Paracoccus pantotrophus: one gene and its partner. Each later gene encodes a partner of the first gene's protein in a complex. Links are inferred from orthologs where the notes say so. Each region holds a gene or a part of one and is shown on either strand. Other genes may lie near its edges.

Region 1 (7,858 bases):
GGCGTCACCGAGTTCTGGGAGATCGGCGCCGGCAAGGCGCTGTCGGGCATGATCAAGCGCATCGCCAAGGATGCCGCGGTCAGGAACATAGGCGCTCCGGCGGATATCGCGGCGCTGAAGGCATGAGGGGGCTCTGCCCCCATCCCTGCGGGATTCCCCCGGGGTATTTGGAAAACGGAGAAGAGCTTGATGTTTGATCTGACAGGCAGGAATGCGCTGGTGACCGGCGCTTCGGGCGGGATCGGCGGTGCCGTGGCCGAGGCGCTCCATGCCGCCGGCGCCACGGTGGCGCTGTCGGGCACGCGCGAGGCGCCGTTGCGCGAGCTGGCCGAGAAGCTGGGCGCGCGGGCGCATGTCGTGACCGCGAACCTGGCCGATGCGGCGGCGGTCGAGGCGCTGCCCAAGGCGGCGGCCGAGGCCATGGGTTCGGTCGACATCCTGGTCAACAATGCCGGGATCACCCGCGACAACCTGTTCATGCGCATGTCCGACGAGGAATGGGCACAGGTGCTGGAGGTCAACCTGACCTCGAGCTTCCGGCTGTGCCGGGCTGTCCTGCGCGGCATGATGAAGGCGCGCTGGGGCCGGATCGTGAACATCGGCTCGATCGTGGGCGCCACCGGCAATCCGGGGCAGGGCAATTACGCCGCTGCCAAGGCCGGGCTGGTCGGCATGTCGAAGAGCCTGGCCTATGAGGTCGCCTCGCGCGGGATCACGGTGAACTGCGTCGCGCCGGGCTTCATCGAGACGGCGATGACCGACAAGCTGAACGACGAGCAGAAGGGCCGGATCCTGGCGCAGATCCCCGCCGGGCGCATGGGTTCGGCCCAGGAAATCGCCGCTGCGGTGCTGTATCTGGCCAGCCCCGAAGCGGGCTATGTCACCGGCGCCACGCTGCATGTCAACGGCGGCATGGCGATGATCTGATGATGGTTTATGCGGGTTGCAAGATCACGTTCCCGTGCTATATCCCGCAAACAAGGCCGCAGGGGAACCGCCCTGGGCTCTGACCGGCAATCGCTGGAACATCTGGGCGGATTGCCCGCGAAAACGAGGAAGAGACATGAGCGATATCGCTGATCGCGTGAAGAAAATTGTCGTCGAGCACCTGGGTGTCGATGAAGAGAAGGTCACCGAGACCGCCTCGTTCATCGACGATCTCGGCGCCGATTCGCTGGACACCGTCGAGCTGGTCATGGCTTTCGAGGAAGAGTTCGGCATCGAGATCCCGGACGATGCCGCCGAGACCATCCAGACCTTTGGCGATGCGGTGAAATTCATCCAGGGCGCGGTCTGATCCAGCTCTGAGCAGCTTTTCGGGGCGGTGCTTTCGGTGGAAGGCGCCGCCCTTTTCCTTGGCTGCGGCGGTTTGACCCAGCGTCGCGGGGAACCGCCGCGCGGCTGCCTTCGTTTCAAGGGCGAACCTGACGAAGGAGAGTTTCATGGCCGTGAATGTCAAAGGGTTGAGCGACAATGCCCGCAAGACCGCGATCGCCGAGCTGAATGCCCGCCTTGCCGATGCGCTGGCGCTGTCGGCGGCGATCAAGCAGGCGCACTGGAACGTCAAGGGCCGCAACTTCATCGCGGTGCATGAGCTGTTCGACACCGTGAAGGCGCGGCTGGACGAGCATGTGGACATGATGGCCGAGCGCGTGCAGGTGCTGGACGGAGTGGCCGTCGGCACGGTCGAGAAGGTGGCCAAGGCCAGCACGCTGAAGGAATACCCCACCGACCTGACCAAGGCCGAGGATCATATCAAGGCCGTCTGCGAGCGGATGCGCGACTATGGCGAGAAGGTGCGCGCCGCCATAGACGCGACCGACGAGGCCGGCGATGCCGATACGGCCGACCTGTTCACCGCCGCCTCGCGTACGGCGGACAAGGATCTGTGGTTCCTGGAAAGCCATCTGGAATAGGCTTTCCGCAGGGTGAACCGGGGCCAGGGCCCCGGTTTGCCGCTTGTGCCGCGGGTTATTTCGGCATCGGCGCGGTGATGCCCTCGACATAGAAATTCATCGAGGAGAGTTCCTCGTCGCTGGCCACTTGCCCCTCGGCCAGCCAGTCGCTTCCATCCTGCTTCTTCAGCGGCCCGGTGAAGGGGTGGTATTCGCCCGCAGCGATCTTGTCCTTCAGCGCCAGCGCCTCCTCCTTGACCTCGGCGGGGACGGCCTCGGTGATCTCGCCGATCTCGACCTCGCCATCGCCGATGCCCAGCCAGACCGAATGCGAGGTCCAGCTGCCGTCCAGCACCTCGCCCACGCGCTTGACGTAATAGGGCGCCCAGTTGTCGATGATCGAGGAAACCCGCGGGCTGGGCTTGAAGGCCGCCATGTCGCTGGCCTGGCCGAAGCCGATGGCGCCGGCCTCCTGCGCCTTGGCCAGCGGCGCCGTGGAATCGGTGTGCTGCAGGATCACATCCACGCCCTCGGCGATCAGCGCGGCGGCGGCGTCGGCCTCTTTCGCGGGGTCGAACCAGCTATAGGCCCAGACCACCTTCATCTCGACATCCGGGTTCACCTTCTTGGCGTGGATATACGAGCTGTTGATGCCCTGGACCACCTCGGGGATCGGGAAAGAGCCGATATAGCCGATCTTGTTCGACTTGGTCATGCGCCCGGCGATGGTGCCCATGACGGCACGGCCCTCGTAGAAGCGGGCGTCGTAGGTGGCGACGTTCTCGGCGGTCTTGTAGCCGGTGGCATGCTCGAACTTCACGTCCGGGAACTTCTTGGCGACGTTGATCGTCGCGTCCATGAAGCCGAAGCTGGTGGTGAAGATCAGCTTGTGGCCGGAGAGCGCCAGCTGGGTGATGGCGCGTTCGGCATCGGCGCCCTCGGGCACGGATTCGATATAGGTGGTCTCGACCCGGTCGCCATATTCCTTTTCGACCGCCTGCCGGGCCAGGTCGTGCTGATAGGTCCAGCCGCCGTCGCCCACCGGGCCGACATAGATGAAGCCCACCTTCAGCTTTTCCTCTTGCGCCAAGGCAGGCAGGGCCGTGCTGGCCACCAGCGCCGCGGCGCTGCCAAGAAGGGTTCTGCGTTTCATGTCATGCTCCTTGCAGGTTGTGGCTATTTTAATGCGTGGAAGGGCCGGCCCAGGCTGGCGGGGGCCGCACCCCCGCCCGAGCGGCCGAATTTCTGCCGGGCCGAGATCAGCACCAGCACGATGATCGTGGCGAGATAGGGCGCCATGGAAAGCAGTTGCACCGGCACAGCGACGCCCGCCGCCTGCAGGCGCAGCTGCAGGACGGTGACGCCGCCGAACAGCCAGGCGCCGGCCAGCGCCCCCCAGGGGTTCCATTGCGCAAAGACCACGATGGCCAGCGCGATCCAGCCGGCGCCGGCGGTCATGCCCTCGGTCCATTGCAGCACCGTGGCGATGGAAATATAGGCGCCGCCCATGCCCGCCAGCGCGCCGCCGAAGCCGATGGCCAGGATGCGCACCCGCCGCACCGGATAACCCAGGCCATGCGCGGCGTCGTGGTTCTCGCCCACCGCGCGCAGGATCAGGCCCGGCCGGGTGCGGGCCAGGAACCACCAGACCGCGGGCACCAGGACGATGCCCAGCCAGATCATCCAGTTCAGTCCCAGGGGGCCGGAGATCATCGCCGGGGCCTTCATCCCCTCATAGGGCTTGCCGAACATCGCGGTCAGGCCCAGGCCGAACAACGTCAGCGCCAGCCCCGTCGCCACCTGGTTCGACAGCAGGAATTGCGTCAGCACGGCAAAGCCCATCGACAGCGCCGCGCCGGCGAGGGCGGCGGCGGCGAAGCCAAGCGCCGGGCTGCCGCTGGCATGGGCGGCGGCGAAGCCGGCCAACGCGCCGGTGATCATCATGCCCTCGACGCCCAGGTTCAGCACGCCGGCGCGCTCGACCACCAGTTCGCCAAGCGCGGCGAACAGGATCGGCGTCGCCGCCCCGAGCAGCAGGATAAAGACGGACAGCGGGTCGATCATGCGCGCCTCCGAATGCGGTAGCGGGTGAGCAGGTCGAAGCCGAGCAGGAAGAACAAGAGCATCCCCTGGAAGACCTGCACCGTCGCCGCGGGCAGGTTCAGCATCATCTGCGCCAGCTCGCCGCCGATATAGGTCAGCGCCATCAAGAGCCCGGCGAGCAGGATGCCCAAGGGGTGCAGCCGGCCCAGGAAGGCCACGATGATCGCGGTGAAGCCGTAGCCCGAGCCGAAGCTTTCGGTGATCTGCCCGGCCGGGCCTGCGACCTCGAAAAGCCCCGCGAGGCCCGCCAGCGCGCCCGAGACGCCCAGGCACAGCGCCACCAGCCGCTCGGGGCGCACGCCGGCGAAACGGGCGGCGCGCGGCGCGGCGCCGGCGGTGCGGATGTGAAAGCCCAGGACATGCCGCGACATGACGAACCAGATCGCCGCCAGGGCCAGCACCGCCGCCACGCCGCCCCAATGCAGGCCTGAATTGGCGATCAACTCGGGGTTCGCGGCGGGGTCATATTGCTGCAGGTTGCGCGAGCCGGGGAAGTTGAAGCCCTCGGGGTTCTTCATCGGGCCGAAGGCCATCCAGGCTGCGATGCGCTGCGCGACATAGACCAGCATCAGCGAAACCAGGATCTCGGACGCGCCGAACCAGTTGCGCAGCATGGCCGGGACCATGCCCCAGGCCCAGCCGCCCGCTGCGCCGGCCAGGATCATCGCCGGGAAGATCCAGAAGGCGTCAAGCGGATAGGCGGCCAGCGCCACCGCGGCGCCGCAGATGGCACCGATGATGTATTGGCCCTCGGCGCCGATGTTCCAGATCCCGGCGCGGAACCCCAGCGCCAGGCCCGAGGCGATCAGGATCAGCGGCCCGGCCTTGACCAGCAGTTGCGGCCGCGAATAGCCGGCGGCGGGGCCGAACAGCGGATCCCAGAAGATGGTGCGGATCGCGGCCAGCGGGTCGAAGCCCATGGCGGCGAACAGCCCGCCGCCGACGATCATCGTGGCCAGCACCGCCAGGACCGGGGTCGCGACCTGCCAGACCAGCGGCGCCGAAGCGCGGGGTTCAAGCCGGAACATGCGCCACCTCCATGCCATGGGCGCCGCCCAGCATCAGCCCGATCTCCTCGACCGTCAGCCCCTCGGTCGGGCGGGGCGCGGACAGCCGCCCCTGGTTCAGGGCGCAGAAGCGGTCCGAAAGCTCCAGCAATTCGTCCAGATCCTGGCTGATGACGATCAGTCCCGCGCCCTGTGCGGCCAGGTCCAGCAGCGCCTGGCGGATGGCGGCGGCGGCGGCGGCATCGACGCCCCAGGTCGGCTGGTTGACGACCAGCACCCGCGGCCGGCCCAGCACCTCGCGGCCGATGACGAATTTCTGCAAATTGCCGCCCGACAGCGCGCCCGCCGCCGTATCCGGGCCGGGGGTGCGCACGTCGAAGGCGCGGATCACCTCTTGCGCGAAAGCGGTGGCCGCCTTGCGGTCGATCAGGCCCTTGCGGATCAGCCCCTGCCGGGCGCCCGCGGTCAGCAGCGTGTTCTCGGCCAGGCTGAATTCGGGCACGGCGGCATGGCCCAGCCGGTCCTCGGGCGCGGCCAGCAGCCCGGCGCGGCGCCGCGCCTCGGGGCCGGCGCGCGACAGGTCGCGGCCTTCCAGCGCGATGGTGCCCGGCGCGGTGGCGGTCTCGCCCGACAGCGCCGAGAGCAGTTCCTCCTGCCCGTTGCCGGCGACGCCGCCGATGCCCAGGATCTCGCCCGAGCGCAGGGACAGCGCGACATCCTTCAGCGCCATGCCCTCGCCGCCGACCGTGGACAGGCCGCGCACCTCCAGCACCGGCGCGGCGGGCTTGCGCCCCGATCGGTCCACCAGCCGCATCTCGGCCCCGACCATCATCGCCGCCAGTTCGCGCGCGGAATGGGCGCGCGGATCGACCGTGCCCACCAGCTTGCCCTGGCGCAGGATGGTGGCGCGGTCGCAATGGCTGCGGATCTCTTCCAGCTTGTGGCTGATATACAGGATCGCCGTGCCGGCCCCGGCCAATTGCCGCAGGGTGGCGAACAGGATCTCGGCCTCTTGCGGGGTCAGCACCGAGGTCGGCTCGTCCATGATCAGCAGCCGCGGGCTCTGCAACAGGCAGCGCAGGATCTCGACCCGCTGCCGCTCGCCCGCGGAAAGGCTGGCGATGCGGCGCGCGGGGTTCAGGGGCAGGCCGTAGCTCTGCGACAGTTCGGCGATGCGGCGCGAGAGTTCGGCGCGCGGCGGCGGGTTCTCCATCCCCAGCGCGATGTTCTCGGCCACGGTCAGCGCGTCGAACAGGCTGAAATGCTGGAACACCATGGCGACGCCGGCGGCACGAGCGGCGCGCGGATCATGCGGCGCGTAGGGCGCGCCCAGCAGCGCCATCCGCCCCTCGTCCGGCCGCACCAGGCCATAGATCATCTTGACCAGCGTGGATTTGCCGGCGCCGTTCTCGCCCAGCAGGGCATGGATTTCGCCGGCCTCGACCGCGAAGGACACATCGTCATTGGCGCGCACGCCGGGATAGGTCTTGCCCAGGCCCTCGGCCCGGAAAACATTGCTCACTGTTGCGCGCCTCGCTGCTTTTTGCGCAAGATTAGCGGTTTTCCGCCGAGGGGCAATTGCACAGTTGGGCAGGTCGCCCCTAGATTGGCGCCATGCCTGAAAATTCTCCCCGATTCATCCACCTGCGCACCCATTCCGAACATTCGCTGCTGGAAGGCGCGGTGCCGGTCAAGAAGCTGGCCGATCTTGCGGCGCAGAACGGCATGCCCGCCGTGGCGCTGACCGACAGCAATGCCCTGTTCGCGGCGCTGGAATTTTCGGTCAAGGCGCAGGATGCCGGCGTGCAGCCAATCATCGGCTGCCAGGTCGCGCTGGCGAGGGATGTCACCGGCCCGGTGGTGCTGCTGGCGCAGAACGAGGCGGGCTGGCTGAACCTGATGGCGCTTTCGACCTGCCTTTACCTGCGCGACGACCATGCCCTGCCGCATGTGACGGTCGAGGAGCTGGAGAGCCATGCCGAGGGGCTGATCTGCCTGACCGGCGGCGCCGGCGGCCCGCTGGGGCAATTGGTGCTGCAAGGCCGGCAGGCCGAGGCGCGCGCGCTGACGGAAAGGCTGGCCGCCGCCTTTCCGACCCGGCTTTACGTCGAATTGCAGCGCCATCACGATGCCGAGGGCCAGCCGGTCCCCGAAGAGGCGGGTTCCGAAGGCGGCATGATCGACATCGCCTATGCGCTGGACCTGCCGCTGGTCGCGACCAATGACGTCTATTTCCCGAAGCCCGAGCTTTTCGACGCCCATGACGCGCTGATCTGCATCTCGGAACGCGCCTATGTCGACCAGACCGCGCCGCGCCGCCGGCTGACCCCGCAGCATTACTTCAAGACCGCCGCCGAGATGGCGACGCTGTTCGCCGACCTGCCCGAGGCGGTCCAGAACACCGTCGAGATCGCCCGCCGCTGCGCCTTCGCGGTCAAGAAGCACAAGCCGATCCTGCCGCGCTTTGCCGATGACGAGGTCGAGGAGCTGCGCCGCCAGGCCTGGGACGGCTTGCGCGCCCGGCTGGCGGTGATCCCGCATTCCGCCCCGGTCGAGGAATACGAGGAACGCCTGCGCTTCGAGCTGGGCATCATCGAGCAGATGGGCTTTCCCGGCTATTTCCTGATCGTGGCCGATTTCATCAAATGGGCCAAGGAACACGGCATTCCCGTCGGCCCCGGCCGCGGCTCGGGCGCGGGGTCGCTGGTCGCCTATGCGCTGACGATTACCGACCTGGATCCAATCCGTTACAGCCTGCTCTTCGAGCGGTTTCTTAATCCGGAACGGGTGTCGATGCCCGACTTCGATATCGACTTCTGCATGGATCGCCGCGAGGAGGTGATCCAATACGTG
Region 2 (2,804 bases), on another replicon or contig:
ATCACCGTCGGGTCGGTCTCCAGCCGCATGCCCTGCCGCAGCCGGTTGACAAAGACGCTGGCCACCACCCGGCGCTCTTCCGGCTGGCCGGTCTCCTTCTCGATGATCGAGGCCATGACCAGCGCCTCCTCGGGCGTGGCATAGGGCAGGTCGGGCTCGCGCGCCTCCCAGGCCGCGGCCAGGATCGCCTCTTGCCGCCGCGCCATCTCGGCCAGCAGCGCGGCGCGGTCGGCGCCCTTCTGCACATCATAGGTGTCGGGGGCGAGGCTGCCCTCCTCGGGCAGGCCCGCGACCTCGCCGCCCAGGAAACCGGCCTGTTTCAGCCCCTCGACCACCTGCCAGCTCGTCACCCCCTCGGCGACCGAGATGCGCAGCCGCGCATCGGGCTTGGCCTCCGCCGCGGTGACGACCTCGGGCGCCGGCTCGCTGGCGGGGTTGTATTTGGCCTGCTCGGCAAAGACCCCGGTCTCGGCATCCATGTCGCGCAGGATCACCGAGTTCTCGCGCACGCCGATGCGGAACACCACCTCGGTGCCGCAGGTGCTGGGACCGCCGGCGGTGATGACCCGGACGATCTCCGCCATGCTGGCATGCGGCGGCATCAGGTAGGAGCCGTATTTCAGATCGCGCGATTTCCCGGCATAATCGGCGCCCGCCCGGAACACATAGGCATTGGACACCACGCCCTGCTCGGCCAGCTGCTGGCTCACCGCGTTCAGGCTGGCGCCGGGGGCGACGCGCACGCAGGCGGCCAAGGCGCTGGGGCCGGGCCGGGTGTATTCGTGCTTGCCCCAGGCGATGGCCGCCGCGACCGCGATCAGGATCACGATCAGCAGCGTCAGGAAATTCGACGCGATATGGCGCCAGATCATTCCTTGACCCGCCCCATCACCAGGCTGGCATTGGTGCCGCCGAAGCCGAAGCTGTTGGACAGCACGTGATCCACCTTGCGCCGCACCGCGGCATTGGCGGCCAGGTCGACGGGGGTTTCGCGCGCCTGCTTGTCCAGGTTGATGGTCGGCGGGCAGATCTGGTCGCGGATGGCGAGGATGCAGAAGATCGCCTCGACCGCCCCCGCCGCGCCCAGCAGGTGCCCGATGCTCGACTTGGTCGAGGACATCACCACATTGCCCGCCGCATCGCCCAAGAGCCGCTCGACCGCGCCCAGCTCGATCACGTCGGCCATGGTCGAGGTGCCATGCGCGTTGATATAGTCCAGCGCGCCCGGCGCGAGGTTGGCGCGCTTCAGCGCATTGGTCATGCTGCGGAAACCGCCGTCGCCATCCTCGCTGGGCGCGGTGATGTGATAGGCGTCGCCCGACATGCCATAGCCCAGGATCTCGGCATAGATCCTGGCGCCGCGCGCCTTGGCATGCTCGTATTCCTCCAGCACCACGACGCCGGCGCCCTCGCCCATGACGAAGCCGTCGCGATCCTCGTCCCAGGGCCGGCTCGCCGCCTTGGGGTCGTCCTCGCGCTTGGTGGACAGCGCCTTGCAGGCGTTGAAGCCGGCGATGCCGATCTCGCAGATCGGGCTCTCGGTGCCGCCGGCCACCATGACATCCGCATCGCCCAGCGCGATCAGCCGCGCCGCGTCGCCGATGGCATGGGCGCCGGTCGAGCAGGCGGTGACGACCGCATGGTTCGGCCCCTTGAAGCCGAAGCGGATCGAGACCTGGCCCGAGACCAGGTTGATCAGCGCCCCCGGAATGAAGAACGGCGAAACCCGTTTCGGCCCGCGTTCCTTGATCAGCACCGCGGTATCGGCGATCGAGGACAGCCCGCCGATGCCCGAGCCGATCATGACCCCGGTGCGCTCGCGCTCGTCCTCGTTCGCGGGCTCCCAGCCGGAATCCTTCACCGCCTGCTCGGCGGCGGCCATGCCGTAAAGGATGAAGTCGTCGACCTTGCGCCGGTCCTTGGGCTCCATCCAGTCGTCGGGGTTGAACGTCCCGCCCGAGCCGTCGCCAAAGGGGATCTCGCAGGCATATTTCGTCGCCACGTCCTTGGTGTCGAACCGGGTGATCGGTCCGGCGCCGGATTCCCCGGCCAGAAGCCTCGACCAGGTCTCCTCGACCCCCGAGGCCAGCGGCGTGACCATCCCCAGTCCGGTGACGACAACTCTGCGCATGCACGGGCTCCCTTCGCAACGCTCAATCGGGCAGGTTCTACACGCCGCCCGCCGGCCGCGCAACGCAAAGCGCCGCCGCGCCGGCGGGCCGCCGCCCCCGCTTCCGGGTCAGTCGCGGTGAAACGCCGGCTTGCGCTTTTCCAGAAAGGCCCGCATGCCCTCGCGCTGGCCCTCGGTGCCGAACAGCCGGTGGAACAGCCGCCGTTCCCAGGCGACGCCCTCGGCCAGCGACAGCTCCTCGGCCCGCATCACCGCCTCGCGCGCCAGCCGCGTCGCCGGCCGCGAATAGCCGGCGATCTGCCGCGCCGCCGCCATCGCCTCCTCGACCACCTGATCGTCGGGCACCACCCGCGCCACCAGCCCGGCGCGCAGCGCCTCGGCCGCGTCCATCATCCGGCCGGTCAGGTGCAGGTCCATCGACAGCGCCCGCCCGATCAGCTTGGTCATGCGCTGCGTGCCGCCCATGCCGGCGATCACGCCCAGCTTGACCTCGGGCTGGCCGAATTTCGCCCCCTCGCCGGCAATGGCGAAATCGCACATCATCATCAGCTCGCAGCCGCCGCCCAGCGCATAGCCGTTCACCGCCGCGATCTTGGGCGTGCGCGTCGCCGCGAACCGGTCCCAGATGGCAAAGAAATCCGCCTCGACCATCTCCTCGGCGCTCTTTTCGGCC

The links. The genes of interacting proteins can lie anywhere in the genome.
Region 2: the proteins of ESD82_RS15585 (region 1) and fabF are in contact, whole or in part, in a solved structure (PDB 6OKG), measured with the Escherichia coli proteins. The link is inferred for Paracoccus pantotrophus from one-to-one orthologs.

The regions. Positions count from the first base shown.
Region 1 is NZ_CP044426.1:1,034,966-1,042,823, reverse strand. The notes cover bases 1-2,680. They hold ESD82_RS15585 (acyl carrier protein), read left to right. Parts: upstream 1-1,063; coding sequence 1,064-1,297; downstream 1,298-2,680. Other genes in these bases: ESD82_RS15575 (BMP family ABC transporter substrate-binding protein), read right to left, coding at 1,972-2,680; dps (DNA starvation/stationary phase protection protein Dps), read left to right, coding at 1,425-1,916; fabG (3-oxoacyl-ACP reductase FabG), read left to right, coding at 190-927; fabD (ACP S-malonyltransferase), read left to right, coding at 1-126. In the rest of the region: more of ESD82_RS15575, read right to left, coding at 2,681-3,048; ESD82_RS15570 (ABC transporter permease), read right to left, coding at 3,072-3,959; ESD82_RS15565 (ABC transporter permease), read right to left, coding at 3,956-5,026; ESD82_RS15560 (ABC transporter ATP-binding protein), read right to left, coding at 5,013-6,527; dnaE (DNA polymerase III subunit alpha), read left to right, coding at 6,620-7,858. UniProt on the Escherichia coli protein: Carrier of the growing fatty acid chain in fatty acid biosynthesis.
Region 2 is NZ_CP044423.1:14,770-17,573, forward strand. It holds fabF (beta-ketoacyl-ACP synthase II), read right to left. Parts: upstream 2,132-2,804; coding sequence 869-2,131; downstream 1-868. Other genes in the region: mltG (endolytic transglycosylase MltG), read right to left, coding at 1-872; ESD82_RS00105 (enoyl-CoA hydratase-related protein), read right to left, coding at 2,240-2,804. UniProt on the Escherichia coli protein: Involved in the type II fatty acid elongation cycle. Catalyzes the elongation of a wide range of acyl-ACP by the addition of two carbons from malonyl-ACP to an acyl acceptor.